DNA from 2 places in the Burkholderia savannae genome. Region 2 is predicted to be linked to the other one. Evidence: predicted binding sites of a transcription regulator. Region 2 holds the regulator's gene; the other holds the start of a gene.

Region 1 (8,011 bases), 370 kb from region 2:
CAGGAGCTGAAGGGGAAAGGTTTGGGCCATGGCGTTCAGCCTCCTTCGGATTCGAACAGCGCATCGAGCGCGGCGAGGCTCGGCGCGTATGGCGCGCATTCGCGAAAGCCCTGCTGCAGGAACGATTCGATGCGCGGGTACAGCGCAACCGCACGGTCGAGCTGCGCGTCGCGTCCCGCCGCGTACGCGCCGACCGCGATCAGGTCGCGGTTGCGTTGGTAGCGCGACAGCATTTGCTTGAACTGGCGCACGCGGTCGAGGTGCGCGTCGTCGATCAGCGCGGTCATCGCGCGGCTGATCGACGCTTCGATGTCGATGGCCGGATAGTGGCCGGCTTCCGCGAGCGAGCGCGACAGCACGATGTGGCCGTCGAGAATCGCGCGTGCGGAATCGGCGATCGGGTCCTGCTGGTCGTCGCCTTCGGTGAGCACCGTGTAGAACGCGGTGATCGAGCCGCCGCCTTGCGGCCCGTTGCCGGTGCGCTCGACGAGCGCGGGCAGCTTCGCGAACACCGACGGCGGATAGCCTTTCGTCGCGGGCGGCTCGCCGATCGCGAGCGCGATCTCGCGCTGCGCCATCGCGTAGCGCGTGAGCGAATCCATCAGCAGCAGCACGTGCTTGCCCTGATCGCGGAAATACTCGGCGAGCGTCGTCGCGTAAGCGGCGCCCTGCATCCGCAACAGCGGAGACACGTCGGCCGGCGCGGCCACGACGACCGAGCGCGCGAGCCCGTCCTCGCCGAGGATCTGCTCGATGAACTCCTTCACTTCGCGGCCCCGCTCGCCGATCAGGCCGATCACGATCACCTCGGCGCTCGTGTAGCGCGCCATCGTGCCGAGCAGTACCGATTTGCCCACGCCCGAGCCGGCGAAGAGGCCCATCCGTTGGCCGCGCCCCACGGTCAGAAGCGCGTTGATCGCGCGCACGCCGACGTCGAGCACGTGATGGATCGGTTCGCGATCGAGCGGATTGACCGACGGCGCGGTGAGCGGTGCGTCGACCTTCGACGCGAGCGGCCCGAGATTGTCGAGCGGGCGGCCCGACGCGTCGACGACGCGCCCGAGCATCTCCCAGCCGACGGGCAGGCGCTTGGCGCCCGCGAGCGGATCGGCGACGGGCGCGGTCTCGAGCGGCCACACGCGCGCGCCGGGCAGCACGCCCGCGACCGCGGTGGTCGGCATCAGGAAGAGGCGCTCGCCCGCGAAGCCGACGACTTCGGCTTCCGCATACGGCAGCGCGCTGCCCGCGGGCAACTCGATCGTGCATTCGGCGCCCACCGACAGCCTCAGTCCGATCGCTTCGAGCACGAGGCCCGCCGCGCGGGTGAGGCGTCCGCACGGGCGCAGCGGCAGCGCGCGCGCGTTGCGCTCGCGGATGCCGTCGAGATGGGCGCGCCAGTGCGCGAGATGCGGATTGGCGAGCGCCGCGCGCGACGTCGCGGGGCCCGCCGCGAGCGGGCGGTGGTGAGGGGGCTGGGCGAGCGCGCCGTCGCCGATGTCGCGCGCGGCCGCGTCGCCGTGCTCGGGGCCGCGCGACGCGAGCGCGAGCTCGCGCTCGAGCGCATCGAGTTCGTCGCGGCCGAGCGCGCCGGATGCGTTGCTCACCATGCGCTCACCTTGCCGAGCGCGGCCGCGACGCGCTCCCAGCGGGTCGTGAGCGTCGCGTCGATTTCGCCCGTCGATGCGTGCGCGCGGCAGCCGCCGCGCTCGACGGCCGCGTCGGTGCGCACGCTCCAGCCGAGCGCGTCGAGCTCGTCGTCCAGATAGGCTTCGACGACGGGCAGGTCCGCGGGATTCACGATCAGATGCGGTGCGCCCGCGAGCGCGGGCTCCGCGGCGAGCACCTCGCGCGCGGCCGCGATCAGCGCGGCCGGATCGTGCTGCACGTGCTGGCGCACGACCTGCTGCGCGATCTCGAGCGCGAGCGTCGCGATGTCGTCGGCGAGATCGCGCTCGACGCCCGCGAGCGCGTCGCGAAACGACGCGGCGAGCGCGGCGAGCGCGGCGCTCGCCGCGCGCGCTTCGGCTTGGCCTTCGTCGAAGCCCTTCGCGCGCCCCTGTTCGTAGCCGGCCTGATAGCCGAGCGCCTGGCCTTCGACGTGGCCGGCGGCGATCCCTTCCGCGTGCGCGGCGTCGCGCACGCGCTGCAGTTCGGCGGCGAGCGCGGCGGCCGCCGCCGCGCCGCCGTCGTCGGGCGGCGCGGGCGGCGGCGGATCGAACGAAGCCATCTCCCACCGCTGATACGCGGTGACGGGCTTGCTCGACGCGCTCGTGCGATCAGACATATGCGTCTTCCGCCTTGCCGCCGATCACGATCTGGCCGCTCTCGGCGAGGTTGCGCACGACCTGCAGGATCTTGCGCTGCTGCGTCTCGACTTCGGACACGCGCACCGGGCCGCGCGCGTCGAGATCCTCGGCGAGCAGCTCGGCCGCGCGCTGCGACATGTTCGACAGGAACTTCTGCCGCAGCGCGGGCGGCGCGCCCTTCAGCGCGACGATGAGCGCCTCCGATTCGACTTCCTTGAGCAGCAGCTGGATCGCGCGGTCCTCGAGTTCGAGCAGGTTCTCGAACACGAACATCTGGTCGATGATCTTCTGCGCGAGATCGGGATCGTATTGCTTGACGTTCTCGAGCACGGCTTCCTCGTGCACGCTCGTCATGAAGTTCAGGATCTCGGCCGCGGTGCGGATGCCGCCCATCGGCGCGCGCTTCAGGTTGTCGCTGCCGGACAAGAGGCCCGTCAGCACGTCGTCGAGCTCGCGCAGCGCGGTCGGCTGGATGCCGTCGAGCGTCGCGATCCGCAGCAGCACGTCGTTGCGCAGCCGCTCGGTGAAGCACGACGCGATCTCCGACGCCTGGTCGCGATCGAGGTGCACGAGGATCGTCGCGATGATCTGCGGGTGCTCGTTCTTGATGAGCTCGGCCACGGCCGCCGAATCCATCCACTTGAGCCCTTCGATCCCGCTCGTGTCGCTGCCTTGCAGGATGCGGTCGATGAGCACGCCCGCCTTGTCCTCGCCGAGCGCCTTCGTCAGCACCGAGCGGATGTAGTCGTTCGAATCGAGCGACAGCGCGGTGTGCTTCTCCGCTTCGTGCACGAAATCGTTGAGCACGCCCTCGACCTCTTCGCGCGTGACGTTCTTGAGCGAGGCCATCGCGGCGCCGATCTTCTGCACTTCGCGCGGCGCGAGGAATTTGAATACCTGCGCGGCCTCTTCCTCGCCGATCGACATCAGCAGGAGCGCGCTCTTGTTCAAGCCTTCAGCGTTCATCGGACACCCAGTTCTTCACGACGGTTGCGACGATCTTCGGATCTTGCCGCGCGATCGTGCGCGCGTAGTCCAGATTGCGTTCGTAGCGGTTCTTCTCGCTTTCGAAGGCGAGGAGGGCCGGATGCTCATCGTCCTCTTCGGCAAGCTGTTTCTTGTCGGGGCTCGGCAGGCCGTCGAGCGCGATCGCGTCGTCCGGGCCGTTGAGCGCCGCAACCGCGGCCGCCGCCGGCTGCTCGGCGGGCGGCGGGAACGCGCGGCGCAGCGCCGGGCGCACGAACATGAAGTAGAGCGCGGCGGCCGCCGCGGCGACGCCCAGCCACTTCGCGATGTCCTTGCCGAGCTCGATCATGTCGGGCTGGCGCCACCACGGCAGGTTCGCGAACGGGTCGACCGCCGCCGAGAACGTGCTGTTGACGACGTTCACCGAATCGCCGCGCTTCTCGTCGTAGCCCATCGCGTCCTTCACGAGCTGCTGGACCTGCGCGAGCTTGTCCGCGGTGAGCGGCTGCATCGTCACGTGGCCCTTCGCGTCGGTGGCCGGCTGATAGTTGACGACGACCGCGACGGACAGCCGCTTGATCGTGCCCATCGATTGCTCGACGTGACGCACCGTTCGGTCGAGCTCGTAGTTCGTCGTCGAATCCTTGCGATCGCTGACGGGCGTCGCAGCCGGGCCGGCCGGCTGGCCGTTGCTCGCGACGATCGGCGCGGACGCGGGCTGCGGCGGCGTGTTCGACAGCGCGCCCGGCACGCCCGACGCGCCGCTTTGCGCGAGCTCGGTCGCGGAGCTCGTCTGCTGGCTGCGGATCGCGGCCTGCTGCGGCGCGCCGTTCGGTCCGTAGCTCTCCGAGGTCTGCTCGATCTTCGAGAAGTCGACGTCGGCGCTCACCTGCGAGCGCGCGTTGCCGGCGCCGAAGATCGGCGCGAGGATCGCGTCGATGCGCTTTTGCGTGTTGCGCTCGATCTGCTGCACGTACTTGAGCTGGCTCGCGTCGAGGCCCGTGGCCGACGCGGTCTGCGTGAGCAGGTTGCCGTCCTGGTCGACGATCGTCACGTTCTTCGCGGGCATGTCGGGCACGCTCGACGACACCATCCGCGTGACGGCGAGCACCTGCCCTTCGTCGAGCACGCGGCCCGGATACAGATCGACGAGCACCGACGCCGACGGCGCTTCGCGCTCGCGCACGAACACCGACGGCTTCGGAATCGCGAGATGCACGCGCGCGGCGCGCACCGCGTTGATCGATTCGATCGTGCGCTGCAGCTCGCCTTCGAGCGCGCGCTGATAGTTGACCTGCTCGGCGAACTGGCTGATGCCGAATTTCTGGTTGTCCATCAGCTCGAAGCCGACCGAGCCGCCCTTCGGGAGCCCCATCGAGGCGAGCTTCAGACGCGTTTCGTGAACCTGGTTCGCGGGCACGAGGATCGCGCCGCCCGCGTCGGCGAACTTGTAGGGAACGTTTGCCTGCTGGAGCGCGGTGATGATCGCGCCGCCGTCGCGGTCGGACAGGTTGCTGTACAGCACGCGGTAATCGGGCGCGCGGCTCCAGAGCACGAGCGCGACGATCGCGGCGACGGCGAGCGCCGCGCCGATCAGGAACGGCAGGCGCGGATTCGTCTTCATCCGCGAAAGTCCGGGAATGCGCTCGGCGAAGCCGCCCAGGCCGAAATCCGCGCCGCCCGCCGCCGCGCCCGGCAGCGCGCCCGCCGCGGCCGCGGCTTGCGGCGGCGCGCCCGCAAGGCTCGAACGGGCGTCGGGATTGATCAGCGAGTTGGCCTGCGAGTCCATGCGTCGAGTATCTCCACTGCGGGCTGAGTGCCGGCTCGGCAGAGCAGGCGGACATTGACACGATGCGATTATCCGCAGTGCGGTCAAGCGCGATCGGCCGAATAGAGCGGGGTTTCGCCCGTACTTCTGCGTCTTTCGCCTTCGGGCCGCTGCTATGCTTTTTCGCAATCCGGCCCTTGCAACGCTCGCGGGAAGCCGGAGTTCCCCCCCGCCGGGCCCTCGCGGCCCGGCTCTTTTGCGGAGATCCCATGGTTGCCCCCGTCAACGGAATCGCTTCGGCGCTGCAACAAATGCAGGCGATGGCCGCGCAGGCCGCGGGCGGAGCGGCGAGTCCGACGGCGGCGCTCGCCGGCTCCGGCGCGGCGAGCGCCGGCTCGTTCGCGAGTGCGATGAAGGCGTCGCTCGACAAGATCAGCGGCGACCAGCAGAAGGCGCTCGGCCAGGCCCAGGCGTTCGAGCTCGGCGCGCAGAACGTGTCGCTCAACGACGTGATGGTCGACATGCAGAAAGCCAACATCGGCTTCCAGTTCGGGCTCCAGGTCCGCAACAAGTTAGTGAGCGCCTACAACGAGATCATGCAGATGTCCGTCTGACGGATCTCTCCGCGCGTCATTTTTCTAAAGCTTTCGGGCTTCCTTACCGATAACGTCGGTACAAGCCCGCGCCGTGCCGTGCACGGGGCGGTGATACCGGATCGAATGCACCAAAGAGGAGGAGCGCCATGTTCACCCCAGGACACGCTGGAGCCAGTGCCTATGCGCGCGTCGGCGTCGAAACAGGGGTGATGGGCGCATCTGCGCATCGGCTCATCGCGATGCTTTACCAGGGCGCGCGCCAGGCGATCGCGCTTGCGCGGCTGCATTTGCAGCAAGGCAACGTCGCCGCGCGCGGCGAGGCGATCGGCAAGGCCATCCGCATCGTCGAGAGCGGCTTGCAGCAGTCGCTGAACCTCGAAGCCGGCGGCGAGATCGCGTCGCGTCTCGACGCGCTTTACACGTACATCTGCCAGCGTCTGCTGCAGGCGAACGTCGACGCGAGCGAGCCGCTGCTGATCGAGGCCGACGGCCTGCTCGCGACGCTCGAGGACGCGTGGACGGGCATCGGCCCGGAGGTGGCCAGGATGACCGCGCAAGCCGCAACGGAACAGTCGCGATGAACCGGAAGACCGAATACTTTGCTCGCTACGAAGCGATCGCCGACGTGTCCGGGCGGATGCTCGTCGCGGCCCGCAATGCGGCATGGCATGCGATGGGCGGGCTGCAGGAGGAGTATCTGCGGCTTGTCGACGGGCTGAAAGAGGCCGAGCAGGGCGTCATGCTCGACGATGCGGAGCGCACCCGCAAGTTCGAGCTGATCCGCCGCATCCTCGCCGACGACGCCGCGATCCGCGATCTCGCGAGCCCGGAGGTCGCGCGGCTGTCCGCGTTCATCCGCGCGGGCCGCTCGACGCTGAACGACCTGTACCGGGCGCGCGGCTGAACGCGGGCGGGGCACGCCGCCGCGTTCGTGCGCGCCGGCTCACGCAAGCGGACGGCGCGCGTCCGTTTGCGCGGGTTGCACGAATTTCATCCGGCGCGCGTCAGGACTCACGATGACCGCTATCGACACCGCTGCCGCCGCCATCCTGGCGAGCCGCATCGACAGTCTTCTCGACGCGATCCAGCCCTCGGCGGGCGGCGCGGCGGCGGCACAGGTCGGCACGTCCGGCGCGCCGCCCGCGTCAGCGCCGCCGCAGCAGGCGGCGGGCGGGCCGCCGCCTGCGTCCGCGCAGGCCGTGCTGTCCGAGGTCGGACTCACGCTCGACGCGATTTCCCGTTACGGCGGTGATGCGACGCCCGCGGTCGTCGGCGCTGCGCCGCTGCTGCCCGCGCCGCCGATCGCGTCCGCCGCGCAAGCGGCCGCGTTGGTCGATCCGTTGCTTGTTGTCGCGTCCGATGCCGGCAACCCCGGGCCGTCCGCGGCGGCGCCCGGCGCGCAGGCGGCGCAGGCCGCGCAGGCCGCGGCGCAAGCGTCTTCGGGCGCATCGCCCGCCGCCGCGCTGAGCGCGGCGCTCGCGCAGGCCGTCGCGGAAAGCGGCCTCTTCTACGAATCCCATCTCGCACAATGGCTCGCGGGCCAGCGCACGACGGCCGAGCTCGCGCGCGAGCCGCAGGCGCGGCTCGCGACGGCCGGCCAGCCGGGCGCGCAGGCCGGCCAGGCGGGCAATGCGCTCGACGACGCGCTTGCCGATCTGCTCGCCGCGCGCCTGCCGCTGCCGCAAGGCGGCCGCGACGACGCGCCCGCGCAATCGGCGGCGCGCAACCCGGGGCAGCCGGCGGGCGACGCGGGCGAAGGCGCGGCGGCGTCGGGCCGCGCGCCGCCGAGCGCGGCGGCGCTCGCACGCTCGGTCGACGCGTATGCGGCGCTCGCCGGCGAAGACGGCAAGCCCACCGCCGCGCAAGCCGCGCAGACGGCCGGCGCGCGGCCCGGCATGCCGCCTCCGGACGCGGGAGCGCCGGCGTCGGTCGCGGCCTCGCTGCACGCGGCGACGCTGCCGATCGTGCGCCAGCAGCTCGATCTGCTCGCGACCGACCAGTTTCGCTGGACCGGCGAAGCGTGGCCGGGCGCGAGGCTCGACTGGACGATCGAGCCGGACGAGCGGCATGGCCGCGAGCGGCCGTCGTCCGAGGCCGAAGCGCCGGATGCGCGCGGCTGGCGCACGCGCTTGACGCTCGCGTTGCCGTCGCTCGGCACCGTCGACGCGGAGCTCGTGCTGAACGGCGAGCAGCTCGCCGCGCGGCTGCGCGTGAGCGAGGCGGGCGCGGCGCGGCTCGCGCCGCACGGCGACGCGCTGCGTGCCCGTTTGCAGGCGCTCGGATTGCAGGTGAGCGGCTTGTCGATCCGCGTGATCGACGGGGTGCCCGACGGTTTCGACGCGACGGTCGCGCGGGCGGCCGCGTCCGCGTACGCG
Region 2 (4,798 bases):
GTCAGCCCGCGTCTTCGTTGTCGACGTTCGCGTCGCCCGCCGCATCGGTGGTCGTGCCGACCACCGCGTCGGCCGCGCCGGCCGCGCGCTCGGCCGCGAACCCCTACGCATCGGGCGGTCTTCCCGACGTGTTTTCGTCGGTGTTCGGCGCGAGCGTCGACGCTTCCGGCGACGACGCTCGGCCCACCGTCGCGCCACCGCCGGCCGCCCAGCCGCCCGCCGCGCCGTCCGAGCCCGCGCCGTGGCTCGTCGAGCACGCGAAGCGGCTGACGAAGCAGCACGAAGAGCTCGTTGCGCGCCCACGCGCCGCCGTGGCGGCCGCGCAGGCGCCGCGCGAGCGCGCCGCCGCGGACGAGCCGCCCGAATGGGCGCGCGACATCGTGCGCAACGTCTCGCGCCGGCTGCCGGCCGATGATGCGGCGGCGGCCAAGCCGGCGCCGCGCTTGCCGGAAGACACCGCGGCCGTCGTCGCGGACGCGGTGAAGGCGCGCATCGAGCGCATCGTCAACGACACGGTGATGCAGGAGCTCGGCTCGCTGCGCGAGCTGATGGAAGAGCAGTTCGCGGGCCTGATGTGGAACGAGCGCCAGCGCCGCAATCCGGTGCACGGCGCGCTGACGAAATACCTGTTCGCGGCGGGCTTTTCCGCGCAGCTCGTGCGGATGGTCGTCGACAACCTGCCGGAGGGCGCCGGCTACGACACGCTCGACGCGGCGGCCGAGTGGGCGCATTCGGTGCTCGCGGCGAACCTGCCCGTGCTCGACAGCGAAGACGCGCTGATGGAGCGCGGCGGCGTGTTCGCGCTGATGGGCCCGACGGGCGTCGGCAAGACGACGACGACCGCGAAGCTCGCCGCGCGCTGCGTGATGCGCTTCGGCGCGAGCAAGGTCGCGCTGCTCACGACGGACAGTTACCGGATCGGCGGCCACGAGCAGCTGCGCATCTTCGGCAAGATCCTCGGCGTGCCGGTGCACGCGGTGAAGGACGGCGGCGATCTGCAGCTCGCGCTTGCCGAGCTGCGCAACAAGCACATGGTGCTGATCGACACGATCGGCATGAGCCAGCGCGACCGCACGGTGTCCGACCAGATCGCGATGCTGCACGGCGCGGACACGCCGGTGCAGCGCCTGCTGCTGCTGAACGCGACGAGCCACGGCGACACGCTGAACGAAGTCGTGCAGGCGTACCGCAGCGCGGCGGGCCACCCCGATCTCGCGGGCTGCATCCTGACGAAGCTCGACGAGGCGAGCAACCTCGGCGGCGCGCTCGACACGGTGATCCGCTACAAGCTGCCGGTGCACTACGTGTCGACCGGCCAGAAGGTGCCCGAGAATCTGTACGTCGCGACGAAGAAATTCCTGCTGAAGAGCGCGTTCTGCGCGCCGCGCGAGGATTCCCCGTTCGTGCCGCACGACGACGATCTGCCGGCGATGCTGTCCGCGTTGAGCACGCGCGCCGGCAACGAACTGCACGAGGTCCGCTTTGGATAAGCGCATCACCGACCAGGCCGAAGGATTGCGGCGCCTGCTCGCCGGACGCGCGTCGCGCGTCGTCGCGGTGACGGGCGGACCCTCGGGCGTCGGCTGCACGTCGACGGTCGCGAACCTCGCCGCGGCGCTCACCGCGCTCGGCAAGGACGTGCTCGTCGTCGACGAGCGCGCGAACGTCCGCTCGATCTCGGCGACGCTGTGCGGCTCATGGCTGCGCGACGGCGAGCCGGTGCGTCACGAGCTCGGATTCTCGATATGCGGGGCGTCGCGGCTCGCGCGCGGCGGCTACAGCGACGCGCAGATCGAGGCGCTCGGCGACGGCGCGGCGGACATCGTGCTGATCGACGCGCAGCTCGACGCGAACGGCGCGCTCTCCGGGCTCGCGCGCGACGCGCACGACGTGCTCGTCGTCACGCGCGTGTCGGCGTCGGCGATCACCGAGGCGTACGCGTGCATGAAGCGGCTGCACTACGCGCACGCGCTCGCGCAGTTCCGCGTGCTGACGAATCACGTGCAGAGCGCGGCCGACGCGAAGGCCGCGTACGAGAACCTCGCGGGCGTCGCGAGCCGCTATCTGCGGGTGTCGCTGTCGAACGCGGGGTGCGTCGCGGCCGATCCGCTGATCGAGCGCGCGCGCGGGCTCGCGCACACGGTGGTGGACGCGTTTGCGTCGGCGGCGGCGGCGCGCGATTACCGGCAGATCGCCGCCGATCTGCTGTATTGGCCGATGCGCCCCGGTTCTGGCGTCGGCCGGGTCCGGACGGGAAGTTCGGCGTTTGAACGAGGCGCGGCTCATGCCGCCTGAACGCCACGACGAAGAGAGGGCACGATGTACAACGCTCAAGGCAAGATTTCCCAGGACGAAGTGCTGACGCAATATGCGCCGCTCGTGCGTCGTCTCGGCCTGCAGCTCGTCGCGAAGATGCCGGCGAGCGTGGATCTCGACGACCTGATCCAGGCCGGCATGATCGGCCTGCTCGACGCGGCGAGCCGCTACAAGGAAGACCAGGGCGCGCAGTTCGAGACTTACGCGACGCAGCGGATTCGCGGCGCGATGCTCGACGAGCTGCGCAGCAACGACTGGCTGCCGCGCAGCCTGCGCAAGACGTCGCGCGAGGTCGAGCACGCGGTGCACCAGGTCGAGCAGCGGCTCGGCCGCGCGGCGAACGAGACGGAGATCGCCGAGCACCTGCAGATGCCGCTCGGCGAATTTCAGTCGATGCTGCAGGATCTGCACGGCAGCCAGCTCGTCTACTACGAGGATTTCGACCGCTCGGCCGACGACGAGCCGTTCCTCGACCGCTACCGCGCCGACCACGCCGATCCGCTGTCCGCGCTGCTCGACGAGCATCTGCGCAGCGCGCTCGTCGACGCGATCGAGCACCTGCCGGAGCGCGAGAAGCTGCTGATGTCGCTGTACTACGAGCGCGGGCTGAACCTGCGCGAGATCGGCGCGGTGCTCGAGGTGAGCGAATCGCGCGTGTGCCAGCTGCACAGCCAGGCGGTCGCGCGGCTGCGCGCGAAGCTGCGCGAGCTGGCGTGGGTCGGCACGGAGAGCTGAGCCGGCCGGGCGGCGACGGGCGCAATGCACGGGAAGCGCGCGCGCGTCGGCGAGGCCGGCAAAATGCCGCGCGAGCGCTCCGCTTGCACGATAGGAAAATTTCGTCTCGATTTGCTACAATCCCACCTCGTTTCCGAGGAGCGTTGCGACGGGCCCCGCCCGCCAGGCTCGGAAAGGGTCAACCGAGCGGTGTGTCGGCGCAGCATCGTCGCGTAGCGGCGATCGTTCCCGCCGATGACGCCCGCTTACTTGAACGGCGCTCACGTCACAATTTTCTAGAACTTTTTTAGAAAGGAGGGCGTGATGAACGCCGCTGTCATCGATTCCAATTCCGCACAAGATTACGTCGTCGCCGATATCGCGCTTGCCGGCTGGGGCCGCAAGGAGCTGAACATCGCCGAGACCGAAATGCCCGGCCTCGTGCAGATCCGCGACGAATACAAGGCGCAGCAGCCGCTCGCGGGCGCGCGCATCGCCGGTTCGCTGCACATGACGATCCAGACGGGCGTGCTGATCGAGACGCTGAAGGCGCTCGGCGCGGACGTGCGCTGGGCGTCGTGCAACATCTTCTCGACGCAGGATCACGCGGCCGCCGCGATCGTCGAGGCCGGCACGCCCGTCTTCGCGTTCAAGGGCGAATCGCTCGACGAATACTGGGAGTTCTCGCACCGCATCTTCGAATGGCCGAACGGCGAGTTCGCGAACATGATCCTCGACGACGGCGGCGACGCCACGCTGCTGCTGATCCTCGGCTCGAAGGCCGAGAAGGATCGCTCGGTGATCGCCAAGCCGACCAACGAGGAAGAAGTCGCGCTCTTCAAGTCGATCGCGCGCCACCTCGAAATCGACGGCAGCTGGTACTCGAAGCGCCTCGCGCACATCAAGGGCGTGACCGAAGAAACCACGACGGGCGTGCACCGCCTGTACCAGATGGAAAAGGACGGCCGCCTGCCGTTCCCGGCGTTCAACGTGAACGATTCGGTGACGAAGTCGAAGTTCGACAACCTGTACGGCTGCCGCGAGTCGCTCGTCGACGGCATCAAGCGCGCGACCGACGTGATGATCGCGGGCAAGATCGCGCTCGTCGCGGGCTACGGCGACGTGGGCAAGGGCTGCGCGCAATCGCTGCGCGGCCTCGGCGCGACCGTGTGGGTCACCGAAATCGATCCGATCTGCGCGCTGCAGGCGGCGATGGAAGGCTACCGCGTCGTGACGATGGAATACGCGGCCGACAAGGCCGACATCTTCGTGACGGCGACCGGCAACTACCACGTGATCGGCCACGATCACATGAAGGCGATGCGCCACAACGCGATCGTCTGCAACATCGGCCACTTCGACTCGGAAATCGACGTCGCGTCGACCCGCCAGTACCAGTGGGAAAACATCAAGCCGCAGGTCGACCACATCATCTTCCCGGACGGCAAGCGCGTGATCCTGCTGGCCGAAGGCCGCCTCGTGAACCTCGGCTGCGCGACCGGCCACCCGTCGTTCGTGATGTCGAACTCGTTCACGAACCAGACGCTCGCGCAGATCGAACTGTTCACGCGCGGCGGCGAGTACGGCAACAAGGTGTACGTGCTGCCCAAGCACCTCGACGAGAAGGTCGCGCGCCTGCACCTCGCGCGCATCGGCGCGCAGCTCTCCGAGCTGTCCGACGATCAGGCGGCCTACATCGGCGTGCCGAAGGCGGGCCCGTTCAAGCCGGATCACTATCGTTACTGATATCTTGATCCGTACCCGGCGC

The links. Region 2 encodes FliA, which starts transcription of late flagellar genes. Its sites were predicted from a motif close to CTAAAGTTTNNNNNNNNNNNGCCGNTA; they were not measured.
Region 1: fliS (flagellar export chaperone FliS) is a predicted target of FliA. The motif match lies at 5,680-5,706, and genes of this name have one in related genera.

The regions. Positions count from the first base shown of each region.
Region 1 covers NZ_CP013417.1:3,859,070-3,867,080, reverse strand. The annotation lists gene fliJ (flagellar export protein FliJ) at 1-30, opposite strand, end outside; gene fliI (flagellar protein export ATPase FliI) at 36-1,607, opposite strand; gene fliH (flagellar assembly protein FliH) at 1,601-2,284, opposite strand; gene fliG (flagellar motor switch protein FliG) at 2,277-3,272, opposite strand; gene fliF (flagellar basal-body MS-ring/collar protein FliF) at 3,262-5,061, opposite strand; gene fliE (flagellar hook-basal body complex protein FliE) at 5,310-5,654, shown strand; gene fliS (flagellar export chaperone FliS) at 5,783-6,217, shown strand; gene WS78_RS18905 (flagellar protein FliT) at 6,214-6,540, shown strand; gene WS78_RS18900 (flagellar hook-length control protein FliK) at 6,653-8,011, shown strand, end outside.
Region 2 covers NZ_CP013417.1:220-5,017, forward strand. The annotation lists gene WS78_RS00015 (MinD/ParA family ATP-binding protein) at 1,483-2,295, shown strand; gene WS78_RS00020 (RNA polymerase sigma factor FliA) at 2,320-3,051, shown strand; S-adenosyl-L-homocysteine riboswitch at 3,181-3,320, shown strand; gene ahcY (adenosylhomocysteinase) at 3,355-4,776, shown strand.